DNA from 3 places in the Allobosea eneae genome. Region 3 is predicted to be linked to each of the others. Evidence: predicted binding sites of a transcription regulator. Region 3 holds the regulator's gene; each other region holds the start of a gene.
The links. Region 3 encodes LexA, which represses DNA repair genes until DNA is damaged. Its sites were predicted from a motif close to TGTTCNNNNTGTGTTCNG; they were not measured.
Positions count from the first base shown of each region.

Region 1: a site for LexA is predicted at 1,445-1,462, ahead of ACFPOB_RS20740 (helicase-related protein). Genes of this name have one in related genera too.
Region 2: a site for LexA is predicted at 1,298-1,315, ahead of recA (recombinase RecA). Genes of this name have one in related genera too.

Region 1 covers NZ_JBHSLW010000034.1:202,262-207,075, reverse strand. Annotated here, with positions in the region: gene ACFPOB_RS20750 (hypothetical protein) at 1-152, opposite strand, end outside; gene ACFPOB_RS20745 (alpha/beta fold hydrolase) at 343-1,233, shown strand; gene ACFPOB_RS20740 (helicase-related protein) at 1,554-4,814, shown strand, end outside.
Region 2 covers NZ_JBHSLW010000139.1:23,247-28,060, forward strand. Annotated here, with positions in the region: gene recA (recombinase RecA) at 126-1,211, opposite strand; gene ACFPOB_RS30575 (hypothetical protein) at 1,379-1,897, shown strand; gene ACFPOB_RS30580 (hypothetical protein) at 1,914-2,477, opposite strand; gene ACFPOB_RS30585 (TetR/AcrR family transcriptional regulator) at 2,410-2,997, opposite strand; gene ACFPOB_RS30590 (crotonase/enoyl-CoA hydratase family protein) at 3,084-3,905, shown strand; gene ACFPOB_RS30595 (DUF1330 domain-containing protein) at 3,916-4,335, shown strand; gene ACFPOB_RS30600 (ester cyclase) at 4,347-4,814, opposite strand, start outside.
Region 3 covers NZ_JBHSLW010000005.1:88,656-93,469, reverse strand. Annotated here, with positions in the region: gene gltX (glutamate--tRNA ligase) at 1-128, opposite strand, end outside; gene ACFPOB_RS01845 (ComEC/Rec2 family competence protein) at 299-2,560, shown strand; gene lexA (transcriptional repressor LexA) at 2,554-3,291, opposite strand; gene ACFPOB_RS01835 (molybdopterin molybdotransferase MoeA) at 3,491-4,702, opposite strand; gene moaC (cyclic pyranopterin monophosphate synthase MoaC) at 4,705-4,814, opposite strand, start outside.

The DNA of each region.
Region 1 (4,814 bases), on a different contig from region 3:
GGCACGCGCGGCTGGTCGGGATTGTATTTGCGGGCGAGCTCATGCCGGAGCAGGCGTGCCTGCGCCTTCAGCGAGACGAGCCGGCGGCGCAGAAGGACGATCTCGCGCCAGCGCGCGCTGTTGCTGGATGGACGATACGGCAGGTTCGGCATGGCGTGCTCCCCGGTCGGAAGCGCACCATTCTGAGGCCGCCGACAGCACCGGGGATAAGATCGCGGTCTATCCCCGCCTGCGCCTCGATCGCCTCCCGACCCGCAACGCATGGAGGCTTTGCCATTCGACGAATTGCGGGACTTGGGTGCTAGGCGCTAGCCTTCCCGGTGATTCGCTTCCGGAGCTGCCATGTCCAGCGATTTTGCCTTGCCGCCCGGCCTCAGGCATCGCCAGGTCGTCGTGCGCGACACCATGCTCCATGTCGCCGAGGTCGGCGACGGGCCGGCGGTCCTGCTGCTGCATGGCTGGCCGGAATTCTGGATGAGCTGGCTGCCGGTGATGAATCGGCTGCATGGCGAGTTCCGATTGATCGCGCCCGATCTGCGCGGCTTCGGCGACAGCGGCAAGTCATCGGCGCCGCGCAGCGATGTCGGCGCCAACGCTCATGCCGATGACATCGCGGCGCTGCTGGACGCACTCGGCACAGGCCCGGTCGGCGTCGTCGGCCATGATGTCGGCGCCTATGTCGCGCAAGGACTGGCGCGGCGCCATCCGCAGCGGGTCGAGAAGCTCCTGTTCTTCAACTGCCCGACGCCGAGCGTCGGCTCGGCCTGGGTTCGCGACGGCCATGTCAACGAGATCTGGTATCAGTCCTTCCAGCAATTGCCGCTGGCGGAGCAGCTGATCGGCTCCAGCCGCGCGGCCTGCGCGCTTTATCTCGGGCATTTCCTGACGCATTGGTGCCATCGCAAGGATGCTTTCGCGCCGGTGTTCGACGCTTACGTCGAGAACTTCATGACGCCGGGCAATCTGCGTGGGGGCTTCGACTGGTATCGCAGCCAGAACGCGGCGCGGATCGCCGCGATCGACGGCCATCCGGCGCCAAGCGTGCCGATCCATCAGCGCACGAGGGTGCATTGGGGCCGGCACGACCCGATCCTGAAATCGGACTGGTCGACCTTCCTGCCGCTCTATTTCGACGATGTCGAGGTGAGCTTCTGCGAGGACGCCGGCCACTTCGTCCATGTCGAGGCGCCCGACGAGGCGGCCCAGGTCGTGGCCGATGTGTTCGCGGATTAACTGGCGGCTTATTGTCTACCCTATTTCTCGGAGTCCTCTCGCCTTTTGGCTCACAACACCTAAATGAGCGAAAGCGGCCCTCGCGCGCGCAAGTCGGCGAAGGATGAAGAATGAGGGCGATTCAAAATCTTGTGGTTTTTGAATCGCTTGCCGCGATATCTCGCCGTGAACGAAACCTGATTCTGTCGGAGTCAGCGATTCGGCCCCGCTTCGTTCCGGACTCGTTCTGTTCACGGATCGGGTTGCCTTCGGGCAGCTCATCCCGTTAGGGCTGGCCCGGCGTTTCGCCGCGCAGGCTGCAGGAAAGCTCCAGCGTCTTGATCCCAACCCGTTCCCTTCCGCCTTCGCTCCGCGCTCGCGGCGTCACGGCGGTGCTCGGACCGACCAATACCGGCAAGACCCATCTCGCCATCGAGCGGATGATCGCGCACCCCACCGGCATGATCGGCCTGCCGCTGCGCCTTCTGGCGCGCGAGGTCTATCAGCGCGTCGTCGACAAGGTCGGGCCGCAGGCGGTCGCGCTCGTCACCGGCGAGGAGAAGATCAAGCCGGAGCGGCCGAGCTTTTGGGTCTGCACGGTCGAGGCGATGCCGCGCGATCTTCCCGTCGATTTCGTCGCCATCGACGAGATCCAGCTCGCCGCCGATCTCGATCGCGGCCATGTCTTCGCCGACCGTTTGCTCAATCATCGCGGTCGCGAGGAGACCATGCTGATCGGCGCTGGCACGATGAAGCCGCTGGTCGAGCAGCTCATCCCCGGCGTCAACGTCGTCTCGCGCCCGCGTCTGTCGAAGCTCTCCTTCGCCGGCGACCGCAAGATCACCCGGCTGCCGCGGCGCTCGGCGATCGTCGCCTTCTCGGCCGAGGAGGTCTACGCCATCGCCGAATTGATCCGGCGGCAGAAGGGCGGGGCGGCGGTGGTGCTGGGCGCTCTTAGCCCGCGCACGCGCAATGCCCAAGTCGAGATCTACCAGTCGGGCGATGTCGACTATCTCGTCGCCACCGACGCGATCGGCATGGGGCTCAACCTCGATGTCGACCACATCGCCTTCGCCGGCGACAGCAAGTTCGACGGCCATCACTATCGCAAGCTGCATCCGGCCGAGTTCGGCCAGATCGCCGGCCGGGCCGGACGGCATCTGCGCGACGGCACCTTCGGCACCACCGGCCGCGCCCCGCCCTTCGAGCAGGAGCTGGTCGAGGCGATCGAGGATCACCGCTTCGAACCGGTGCGGCAGGTGCAATGGCGCAACTCCGATCTCGACCTGCGCTCGATTCCCGGTCTGCTCGACAGTCTCAACGTCCAGCCGCAGGAGCTGGCGCTGACGCGGGCGCTGATCGCCGAGGACATGACGACGCTGGAGATCCTGGCGCGCGACCACGATGTGTCGCGGCTGGCGCAGGGCAAGCCGGCGGTGTCGCGGCTCTGGGAGGTCTGTGGCCTGCCCGATTACCGCAAGATCGCGCCGATGCAGCATGCCGAGCTGGCGACGACGCTTTATCTGCGCCTGATGCGCCATGGCCGGCTCGATCCCGACTGGTATGCCGGCCAGTTGGCGGCGCTCGACCGTGTCGATGGCGAGATCGACACCCTGTCGGCCCGCATCGCTCAGGTCCGGACCTGGACCTATGTCGCGAACCGTCCGGACTGGTTGCCCGATCCTGAGCATTGGCAGGGGGTGGCTCGTCTTGTAGAGGACAGGCTGTCGGACGCTTTGCACGAACGGCTCGCCAGCCGATTCGTCGATCGGCGCACGAGCGTATTGATGCGTCGCCTGCGGGAGAATGCGATGTTGGAGGCCGAAGTCACCGCGACCGGCGATGTCCTGGTCGAGGGTCAGCATGTCGGATTGCTGCAAGGCTTCCGTTTCACGGCGGACCCGAAGGCGGGTGGTCCGGAAGCGAAAGCTTTGAACGCTGCGGCGCTGAAGGCGCTTGGCGGCGAGCTGGAGGCGCGCGCCTCGCGCGTCGTGCTGGCCGGCGACGAGGCCTTCGTGCTGTCGCATGACGGGTTGGTGCGCTGGGTGGGCGAGCCGGTGGCGCGCCTGACCGCCGGCGAGAAAGTGCTTGAGCCGCGCCTGCGGCTGATGGTCGACGACCATCTGCCGGCCCAGGCCCGCGAGCAGATCGAGACGAGGCTCGGCGCCTGGCTGAAGCACCACGTCACCAAGTTGCTCGGCCCGCTGCAGATCCTGGAGAACGCCGAGAGCGTCAGCGGCATCGCCCGCGGTATCGCCTATCAGGCGGCCGAGGCGCTCGGCGTGCTCGAGCGCAGCAAGGTCGCTGAGGAGATGAAGACGCTCGACCAGGAGGGACGGGCCGGCCTGCGCCAGCTCGGCATCCGCTTCGGCGCCTTCCACCTCTATGTCCCGGCCCTGCTGAAGCCGGCGCCGCGCGCGCTCGCCGCTCAGCTCTGGGCGCTGAAGCACGGCAATCCGGAGGCTGCCGGGCTCGACGACATCTCGCATCTCGCCTCTTCCGGCCGGACCTCGTTCCCGGCCAACAAGGACGTTCCCAAAGGGCTCTATCGCGCCGCCGGCTATCGCGTCTGCGGTGAGCGCGCCGTGCGCGTCGATATCCTCGAGCGCCTAGCCGACCTGATCCGTCCGGCGATCGCCTATCGCCCGGGCGTGACGCTCGGCCAGCCGCCGGCGGGCAGCGCCGATCAGGACGGCTTCGTTGCGACCGGTGCGATGACCTCGCTCGTCGGCTGCGCCGGCGAGGATTTCGCCTCGATCCTGCGCTCGCTCGGCTATGTCTCGCAGAAGCGTCCGGGCCCGGCGATCACCGTGCCGCTGGCCTTTGCGCCCGAGCCGGCTGCGACCACGCCGGCGGTTCCGGTGGAGGTCGTCGTCGAGGCGGCAGATGCGCTGAACGAAGCGCCGTCCATCGAGAGCGAGGCTGCCGCTGAAGGCGCGGACAGTGCTGCGCCTGCGGGCGAAACCGCGGATGCTCCGATCTTGACCGATGCGGAGATCGCTGCGGCTCCGGCCGAGGAAGAGGCTGCCGACCCGGTTGAGCCGGTGCCGGCCGACGCGATGTCGACGCTCGCCCTGCCAAGCGATGAGCCGGTGGCAGAAGCTGTGCCTGAAACCGGGATCGCCGCGACCGAGCCTGCTGTGGCCGCCGAAGCGGCTCTTGCGGCCGAGCCAGAGCTGATCGAGATATGGCGTCCGCATCGCCATCAGGGCGGGCGGCGTCCCGAGCAGGGCCAGCGTGGCCGCCGGCCCGACCGTCGTGCCGGCGCAGCCGATGCCGCTCCCGCGGCCGAAGGCGGCGAGGGCAAGCCCGGCGGGCAGCGTCCGCCGAACCGCAATCGCTGGCGCGAGGGAGGCTGGAATGGTCCGCGTCCTACCGGCGGCGAAGGTGGCAGGCCCGCGGCGCAGGAGGGCGCTGGCCGCAATGCGCAGGGCCGCGATGGGCGTCCCGAGCGCGGCCCGCGGCCGGAGTTCAAGCGCGATGGCGGTCGCCCGGGTGGCGGTCCGCGTCGCGAGGAGCGCGGCGGCAAGGAGCAACGCTTCCAGCAGCCGCAGCGGCCGCGCCCGGCCGAGCGCCAGCCCGATCCGGATTCGCCCTTCGCC
Region 2 (4,814 bases), on a different contig from region 3:
ACTTATGCCTGTCCAGAAAGGGCCTGCATAGTTCGCAGGCGCGGCAAGCTGCTGACCGCAAAACGGAAACGGGCGACCCGAAGGCCGCCCGTCGATCTCATGGCTGAATGCCAGCGTTTGAAGGCTCAGGCTTCGCCCTCGTCGAGGTCATCGGCGGTCGGGTCGGCGTTCTCCAGGATGCGCTCGGCGACGAGGCCGGAGTTCTGGCGGATCGTCGTCTCGATCTTGGCGGCGACGTCGGGATTGGCCTTGAGGAAGCTCTTGGCGTTCTCGCGGCCCTGGCCGAGGCGCTGGCTGTCGAAGGAGAACCAGGCGCCGGACTTCTCGACGATGCCGGCCTTGACGCCGAGATCGACCAGCTCGCCGGCCTTCGAGATGCCCTCGCCGAACATGATGTCGAACTCGACCTGCTTGAAGGGCGGCGCGACCTTGTTCTTGACCACCTTGACGCGGACCTGGTTGCCGGTCGCCTCGTCGCGCTCCTTCAGCGTCGAGACGCGGCGGATGTCGAGGCGGACCGAGGCGTAGAACTTGAGCGCATTGCCGCCGGTGGTCGTCTCGGGCGAGCCGTACATCACGCCGATCTTCATGCGGATCTGGTTGATGAAGATGACCATGCAGTTCGAGCGCGAGATCGAGGCGGTGAGCTTGCGCAGCGCCTGGCTCATCAGGCGGGCCTGCAGGCCGGGCTGGTTGTCGCCCATCTCGCCTTCGATCTCGGCACGCGGCGTCAGCGCCGCGACGGAGTCGACGACGAGCACGTCGATCGCGCCGGAGCGGACCAGCGTGTCGGTGATCTCGAGCGCCTGCTCGCCGGTGTCGGGCTGCGAGATCAGCAGGTCGTCGAGATTGACGCCGAGCTTGCGGGCATAAACCGGATCGAGCGCGTGCTCGGCGTCGACGAAGGCGCAGACGCCACCCTTCTTCTGGGCTTCGGCGATGGTGTGCAGCGCGAGCGTGGTCTTGCCCGAGGATTCGGGGCCGTAGATCTCGACGACGCGGCCGCGCGGCAGGCCGCCGACGCCGAGCGCGATGTCGAGGCCGAGCGAGCCGGTCGAGACCGTCTCGATCTCGATCGCCTGCTGGTTCTTGCCCAGGCGCATGATCGAGCCCTTGCCGAAAGCCCGTTCGATCTGCGAGAGCGCCGCATCGAGCGCCTTGGCCTTGTCCATCGAAGAGCCTTCCACGAGCCTGAGATTTGCCTGATTCACGACGTGCGCTCCTTATGGCAGGGGCGCGACCACATCTCAATCCGCGCCATGGAAACGACTATGGTCACGGTTTGTTCTCTCTCGCAAGTTCTTTTTTTGTTCTTGCTCCAGCGCGCGCCGCTTGTACTCTGGCGGGGTGAGTGCGGCAGGCTCGCGGGGAGTAAGGCGTGATGCGGAAATCGCTGATCAAGCTCCTCCTGATCCCGCTCGACCTTGCCGTCGGGCTCGCCATCCTGCTCGACGAGCTGCTGCGGCCGGTCTACCGGCCGCTGATCGCCTGGTTCGCCTCGCTCAGGCTGGTGGCGCGGCTCGAAGCGGCGATCGGGCGGTTGCCGCCCTATGGCGCGCTGGTCGCGCTGGCGATCCCCTTCGCCATCGTCGAGCCGCTGAAGCTGCTCGGCCTGCTGTTCCTGGCACGCGGCGCGTTCACGGCGGGTATCGTCACCACCGCGATCGGCCATCTCGCCGGCTTCCTGCTGGTCGAGCGCGTCTACCATGCTGGACGGGCGCAGCTCCTCACCATTCCCTGGTTTGCGCGGATCATGGGCTGGATCGAGGCGATCCGGCAGGCGGTGATCGGCCGGATCAAGGCGAGCACCGCCTGGCAAAAGGCTGTCGCGCTAGTGCGGGCGGCGCGGGAGCGCCTGCGTGGCGTAAAGCTCTGGCTGGCGCGCCTGCGCGCCTGACCAGAGCCGGCGGCAGTCATTCCTCCGGCTTGGCTTGCCAGGCCGCGGCGAGGCGTTCGAGCTCGACGGTGTAGCAGTAGATCGCGAAGACGATCGCAAGCAGCAGACTGGAACGCCAGGTCAGGGTGAAGCTGTCCGCGAGCCTGGTCAGCTCGGGCAGATGACGCAGGAAATAGATCGAGGCGAGCGCGCCGCCGACGATCGCACCGAGGCGGGCTGCGAACGCCAGCAGGTGCCCCAGGACCGGGCTGTGGAAGCCATGCGGCACCGGCAGCCGGTAGAGGCGGGTCCAATAGCAAAGCTGGCCGAGCAGCGCCGCACCACAGACCTGCGCCAGAACTTCGGTCGGCAGCGTCTGCTGCTGGCCGATCCGCTCGATCAGGATGCGAAAGGCGGTGTGGATGTGGAAGAGGATCACCAGCGCGCAGACCGTCTGCACGATCAGCAGCAGCGTGTAGACGAGAACCGGCCTTTGCGTCATCGGCGCAGGATAGAAGGCGGCGATACGCTGATCAAACGTGGGGGCTCGGGCGCGCTCCGGCGGCCAGCGCAGCGGCGGCGCGGCCGGCGGCCTCGACATAGGCCGGGTCGCGATGGACGAGCATGACCGAGAAGGCGCCGTCCATGAGCAGCACGACCTGGCGGGCAAGTTCCTCGGGCGCGGCGGCGCCATGCTCGGCGCAGGCGCCGGCGAGCCAGCGCTCGAAGCCGGCCTTGTGGCGCGCGCCGATTTTGATTGCGGGGTGGCCGGGCAGGTTGGCGAGCTCGGCGGCGGTGCGCAGGAAGCCGCAGCCCTTCCAGCGCGGGTGGCGGGCGGAGCGCGCGAGGTTCTGGAAGATCGCCTCGATCTTCTGCGGCAGGCCGCCCTGCGCCTTGTCGAACCAGCCGGCCATCAGCTTGAGGTTGGGCTGGTCGCGCGCCTCGAGATAGGCAGCGACGAGCTCGTCCTTGCTCTCGAAATGGTAGTAGAGCGTGCGCTTGGTGACGCCGGCCTTCTCAGCCACCGCATCGACGCTGACGGCGCGAATGCCCTCGCCGTAGAAGAGCTTGCTGGCGGCCTCGATGATGCGGATGCGCGTCGGCTTGTCGGGTTCGGTCATGCCTCGATGTATACCGTACAGGTAGTATATATCGTCAAGTCGGGAGTGCAGCTTCGATCGGTCGAAACCGGAAGAAGGCCAAAGCCATGCCCGATAATGATCCCATCCTGATTCAACAGCGCGAGGCGATTGCGACGCTGACGTTGAACCGGCCCGAGAAGCTGAATGCGCTGAGCTACGGACTGATCGACCGCCTGCTCGACGTCCTCGATGCGATCGAGGTCGATCCTTCGATCCGCGCCGTGATCCTGACCGGCGCCGGCGAGCGCGCCTTTTCGGCCGGCGGCGACATCCATGAGTTCTCGCGGAGCGTCGCGGCCGGGCCGGAGCAGGCGGTGCGCGAATTCGTCCGCCGCGGGCAGAAGCTGACGGCGCGGCTGGAGGCCTTCGGCAAGCCGGTGATCGCCGCGGTGAACGGGCTCGCCTATGGCGGCGGCTGCGAGGTCACCGAGGCGGTGCCGCTCGCCATCGCCAGCGAGCGGGCGATGTTCGCCAAGCCGGAGATCAATCTCGGCATGCCGCCGACCTTCGGCGGGACACAGCGCCTGCCGCGCCTCGCCGGCCGCAAGCGCGCCATGGAGCTGCTGCTGACCGGCGATCCGTTCACGCCGCAGCGGGCGCTGGAGATGGGCCTGATCAACGCGGTGGTGCCGCATGACGAGTTGCTGCCGGCGGCGAACGCGCTGGCGGCGCGTATCCTGCGGCATTCCTCATTGGCGGCGGCGACCATCCTCACGGCGGTGACGCGCGGCATCAACGCCAGCATCGCCGAAGGGCTGCTGATCGAGAGCGAGCAGTTCGCCCGCATCGTGCCGACGGCCGATCTGCGCGAGGGGCTCGACGCCTGGATGGCGCGGCGCCAGCCGGTCTATTCCGGCGACTGGTCGCTGGTCGCCAAGGCCGGTTGAGGGGGCGGGGATGAGCGATCATGCGAGCTTCAGCCGCGAGGCTTTCGCCGCCTTCCGTGCCGACGACCGGCCGGGCCCGGTGCAGATGTTGAACCTGATCCGGCTCAATGGCGAGGCGCAGTATCCGGACGGGCCGCATGGCGGCGGCCGCGAGGCCTTCGCGAACTATGGCCGGATCAGCGCGCCGGTGCTGACGCGGCTCGGCGGGCGGATCATCTGGCGCGGCGGCTTCGAGCAGATGCTGATCGGCCCGCGGGGCGAGCGCTGGGACATCTGCTTCATCGCCGAATATCCCAGTGTCGAGGCCTTTGCGGCAATGTTCCGCGATCCGATCTATCGCGAGGCGATGATGCATCGACAGGCGGCGGTGAAGGATTGCCGCCTGATCCGGTTGGCGGCGCGGGAGGCGGGAGTGACCTTCGCCGGATAGGGCAGGGTCGTTCAGCCCTGCTTCAGGCGCCCGATCAGGCCGTGGATGTCGCCGAGCACGAAGAGGTCGCGCACGAGCCCGTCCTCGAAGGTGAAGGCCGGCGCGCCATGCCACCAGACATGGCGGCCGCTCGGCGGCACTCCGAACATCTCGCGGCGATGGAAGCCGTGGAAGCGAAGGCGCCCGAAGACGCGGTCACCTTCCTCGACCAGCGCCAGGATGTCCGAGGTGTACGCGCCGAGCGCCCCGGTGACCCAGTCGACATAACCCGCGAATTCGCGATGGCCGCGCAGGACCGGGCCGAGCGAGCCGCGAAAGGTGAAGTCCTCGTGGAAAATTCGTGGGATCAAAGACTTGTCGGCGTGGTCCCACATCTCCTTGTAGAAGATCCGGACGAGCTCCTTCTGCGGCGAGAGCGTGACGCCGGCGAAGTCGAGGGCAGGCTCGTCGGGCGGCGCCTCGCGTCCCTGCGGCATCTC
Region 3 (4,814 bases):
ATGCGTAGCAGCATCTTGCCGCCATGACGACGAGCATAGAGCCAGTTGAACAGCGCGGTGCGGGCACCGCCGATGTGCAGGAATCCGGTTGGCGACGGCGCGAAGCGCGTGACGACCGTGTCACTCATGAAAGGAAGGCTCCGGCGGAACGGGTAAGCAAAAGGCGAGGGCAGTTGCAGTGCGGGCCTCGGCCGGGGCTGACATCCGGCGCCGCCGCTGTAACATGGCTTGCCGGCTGCCGTTAAGTGCCTCCTGCGGGGAGGAGGCGCGATCATCGCGCAGCCGCGACGGGGGACGGATGCTCTCCTACGGGCCAGAAAAGCGCCGTAGCGGGGTGCGGGCCGCTGCGCTGGCCTTGCCGGCGCGCTTGCGGCGTGCCGCCGGATTCCATTGGCCTGCATCGCTTTCCCTGCAGGATTGGGGCGGCCGTTTCCGCCAGGCGCTCGAGACAGAGATCGAGCGTCGTCGCCTGTTCAACTGGCTTCCGGTCTGCATGGGCGCCGGCGTGCTGCTCTACTTCCTGGCCGATCGTGAGCCGGGGTTGGCCGCCCCCCTGGCCGGGTTGGCGCTGTGCGCACTCGCCGCGCTGCTGCTGCGGCAGCGCCCGGCGGCCATGGCGGTCTGCATCGCTGCGACTGCGGCCTTTGCAGGTTTCGCCGCGGCGACCTGGCGAACGGCAGGCATCGCGGCGCCTGCCCTCGCACGCAACCATGTCGGCAAGCTCACCGGCTTTGTCGAGGCGCTGGAGCAGCGCGAGAAGGGCGTGCGCATCGTCATCCAGGTCACCGACCTGCCGGGCATCGATCCGGCTCAGAGGCCGCGGCGGGTGCGCGTCACCACGCCGGTGACGACGCTGAAGCCGGGCGACCATATCAGCGCGACCGCGCGCCTGTTGCCGCCGCCCGGTCCGGCGCGCCCAGGCGGCTATGACTTCGCCCGCGACGCCTTTTTCCAAGGCATCGGCGCCGTCGGCAATATCGCCGGCAAGATTACGCTCGCACCGGCGCCCATCCCGATGCCGCGCCGGCTCGCTTGGGCGGTCGCAATCGACCAGGCCCGCAACGCCTTGACCGAGCGCATTGCGACCAGCGGCGGTGGGCAGGCTGGGGCGATGGCGGCAGCGCTGGTAACCGGCAAGCGCGGTTTGATCAGCGAGGAGACCAACAACGACCTGCGCGCCGCCGGCATCTACCACATCGTCTCGATCTCCGGCCTGCATATGGTGTTGGCCGCCGGCACGATCTTCTGGCTGGCGCGGGCGCTGCTGGCATTGTCGCAGACGGCGGCGCTGTACTGGCCGGTGAAGAAGCTCGTGGCGCTCGCCGCCATGGCTGGCGCGACCACTTACTGTGTCTTCTCCGGCGCCGAGGTCGCCACCGTGCGCTCGCTGATCATGACGTTGGTCATGCTCGGCGCCATCCTGGTCGACCGGCCGGCCCTCTCCATGCGCAATCTCGCGCTCGCCGCGATCATCGTGCTGCTGCGCGAGCCGGAGGCGCTGCTCGGGCCGAGCTTCCAGATGTCGTTCGGGGCGGTGGCGGCGTTGATCGCCTTCGCCGAACGCTGGCAGGAGCGAGCGCCCGATGCCGCCGCGGCCTCCTGGCCCTGGCCGCTGCGGCCGCTCTGGCTCTCGGCCGTCGGCATCCTGACGACCACCATGGTCGCGACCGCGGCGACGGCGCCCTACGGCGTCTTCCACTTCCAGACCTTCAACCCGTTCGGCCTGCTCGGCAACGCGCTGGCGCTGCCTTTCGTCTCGCTGATCGTGATGCCGGCCGCCGTCTTCGGCGTGCTCGCCTATCCGTTCGGGCTCGACTGGCCGGCCTGGGCGCTGATGGGCTGGGCGTCGGGCCTCGTGCTCCAGCTCGCCCATTGGGTCGCCGGCATCGACCGCTCGACCATTGTGCTGCCGGCCTTCGGGCCGCTGGCGCTGATCCTGTTCTCGATCTCGCTGCTTTGGCTGACCCTGTGGACGACGGCGCTGCGCTTCCTCGCCGCATTGCCGCTGGTCGGCGGACTGGCGCTGGCCTCGGCGCCGTCGCGGCCCGACATCCTGATCGAGCGCGACGGCTCGGGTGTGCTGGTGCGCGGGCCGGAGGGCAAGATGGTGCTGGCCGGCAAGCCGAGCCGCTTCGTCCTGACGCAATGGCTGCATGCCGACGGCGATTCCCGCTCGCCAGACGACGCCGCTCTGCGCCAGGGCGCCGCCTGCGATGCCCGTGGCTGCGTCATCCGCCTCCCCGATGGCCGCTCGGTAGCCTATACGCGCGACCGCATCGCACTGGTCGAGGACTGCCAGCGCGCCGATCTCGTGGTGACATCGCTCTATTGGACAGCACCTTGCGCCGCGCGCCTGATTGATCGCAGTGCGCTCATCCGCGATGGCGCGACCGCCTATCATGCGGCCCGCGGCGGTTGGCGCGCCTATACGGCCGACGAGGTCGCCCGCCTGCGTCCGTGGACCAGGGCGCGGCCGGAAACGAAGCCGTCGCCTGAACCCGCTCCCGCGCCGACACCCGCAACTGCGGAGCAGGCACAGGATGCGGAGGCGCTTCAGTAGCGCCGCAACAGGTTGACCAGGCGGCCCTGGATTTTGACCCGATCGGGCCCGAGCACGCGCGTCTCATAGGCGGGGTTGGCGGCTTCGAGCGCAATCGACGAGCCACGCTTGCGCAGCCGCTTCAGCGTCGCTTCCTCGTCGTCGATCAGGGCGACGATGATGTCGCCGGTATTGGCGGTGTCCTGCTTGCGGATAACCACGGTGTCGCCGTCGAGGATGCCGGCCTCGATCATCGAATCGCCGCGGACCTCGAGGGCATAATGCTCGCCACCGCCGAGCATGTCGGCCGGCATCGTGACGCTGTGGCTGCGGTCCTGGATCGCCGAGATCGGTGTGCCGGCGGCGATGCGGCCCATGACCGGGATCGAGACGGTCGAGCGCCCGCTGTCTTCGGCAGCCGGTGGTCGCGGCTTCGTCAGATTGGCTGCTGGTGCCGGGGCAGGCGGGGTCTGGCCAAGGCCGCCCTGAACGATGGAGGGGCTGAAGCGGCCGCGCTGTGCCTGCGGCCCGCCGATGCCGTCCGGCATCTTGATGACTTCGAGGGCGCGCGCCCGGTTCGGAAGCCGGCGAATGAAGCCGCGCTCCTCCAGCGCCATGATCAAACGGTGGATGCCGGATTTGGAGCGCAGGTCGAGCGCGTCCTTCATCTCGTCGAAGGAGGGCGGCACGCCGGATTCGCGCAGGCGCTCATGGATGAAGCGAAGCAGTTCGAACTGTTTGCGTGTCAGCATGGTCGCGCCGTCCGCCTTTTCGGCTAGAATCGAAACAAAGCACGAACACCATACGCGTTCGCCTTGTGTTCCGCAAGGGTATCGGTGCGGCCGGACCTGTTCATTTGAGGGCTGTCATCCCGGGCGACCGAATGGATCCCGGATCGGCGCCGCTTCGCGGCTTGTCCGGGATGACCATTCGCGAGGAGGCGAGGCTCGACTAGCGCAGCCTGATGATGCGACAGGGATCGCCCGCCTTGGCTGGTTCGGCGAAAGCCGGGCGGACCACCAGTGCCTCGGCGCGCGACAGGTTCGCCAGCATCGAGGAATCCTGCTTGGCGAAGGGCCTGACGCGTCGCTCGCCAGCGGTCGTCTCGATCGTGGCACGCAGATAGTCCTGGCGCTCGTCATTGGCCGGCAGGTCGACGGCGAGGATGGCGGGTTCGCTGCGGTCGCGCTCGGGATCGACAACGCCGAGCAGCGCCTCGACCAGCGGCATCGCGAAGAGATGGCCGCAGACGATCGAGGAGACCGGGTTGCCGGGGAGGCCGAGCGCGACTATGGGCCCGAGCCGGCCCATCATCATCGGCTTGCCCGGGCGCATCGCGATCTTCCAGAAACCGAGCGCCATGCCCTGCGCCTTCAGCGCCGCCTGGACCAGATCGTGCTCGCCGACCGAGGCGCCGCCGAGGGTGATCAAGACATCGGCGCCGGCGGCGCGCGCCGCGTCGATCTTGGCGGCCAGATCCGGGTGGTTGTCGCGGGCGATGCCGAGATCGAGCGTCGTGCCGCCTGCCTGCTTGATCAGCGCGGCGAGGGCGAAGCTGTTGGAGGCGACGATCTGGTCGGGGCCGACCGGCTCGCCCGGCAGGACGAGCTCGTCGCCGGTGGCGAGGATCGCGACCAGCGGCTTGCGGCGGACCGAAAGCGTGGGATGGCCGGCAGCGGCGGCGAGGCCGAGCGCGGCGCTGTCGAGCCGGCGGCCAGTCTTGAGCAGGACCTCGCCGGTCTGAAAATCGAGCCCGGCCGGGCGGATGAACTGGCCCTTGCTCGCTGGCCTGGTGACGCGGATGACCGGGCCGCCGACGCCCTCGGCATGCTCCTGGATCAGGATCGCATCGGCGCCGTCGGGGATTGGCGCGCCGGTGAAGATGCGTACCGTCTCGCCGGGCCCGACCTGGCCGGAAAAGCCGCGGCCGGCGGCGGATCCGCCGATGACCTTGAGCTCCTTGCCCGGCTCCAGGTCGGCGGCGCGGGCGGCATAGCCGTCCATGGCCGAATTGGCGAAGGGCGGCTGGGTCCTGAGCGCAGCGACGTCCTCAGCCAGTACGCGGCCGGCGCAGTGCGCCAGCGCCAGCGTCTGCGCCGGCGTCGGGCCGGGCACACTGTCGAGCAGCGCCTTGAGCGCGACCGGGACGGGGGTGAGGCTCATGCCTATGGTCCTGCGATCTCGTAGGTTCCGGACTTGCCGCCGGATTTATGCACGAGTCGGACGCCTTCGATATGCATGGCGCGATCGACCGCCTTCACCATGTCGTAGACGG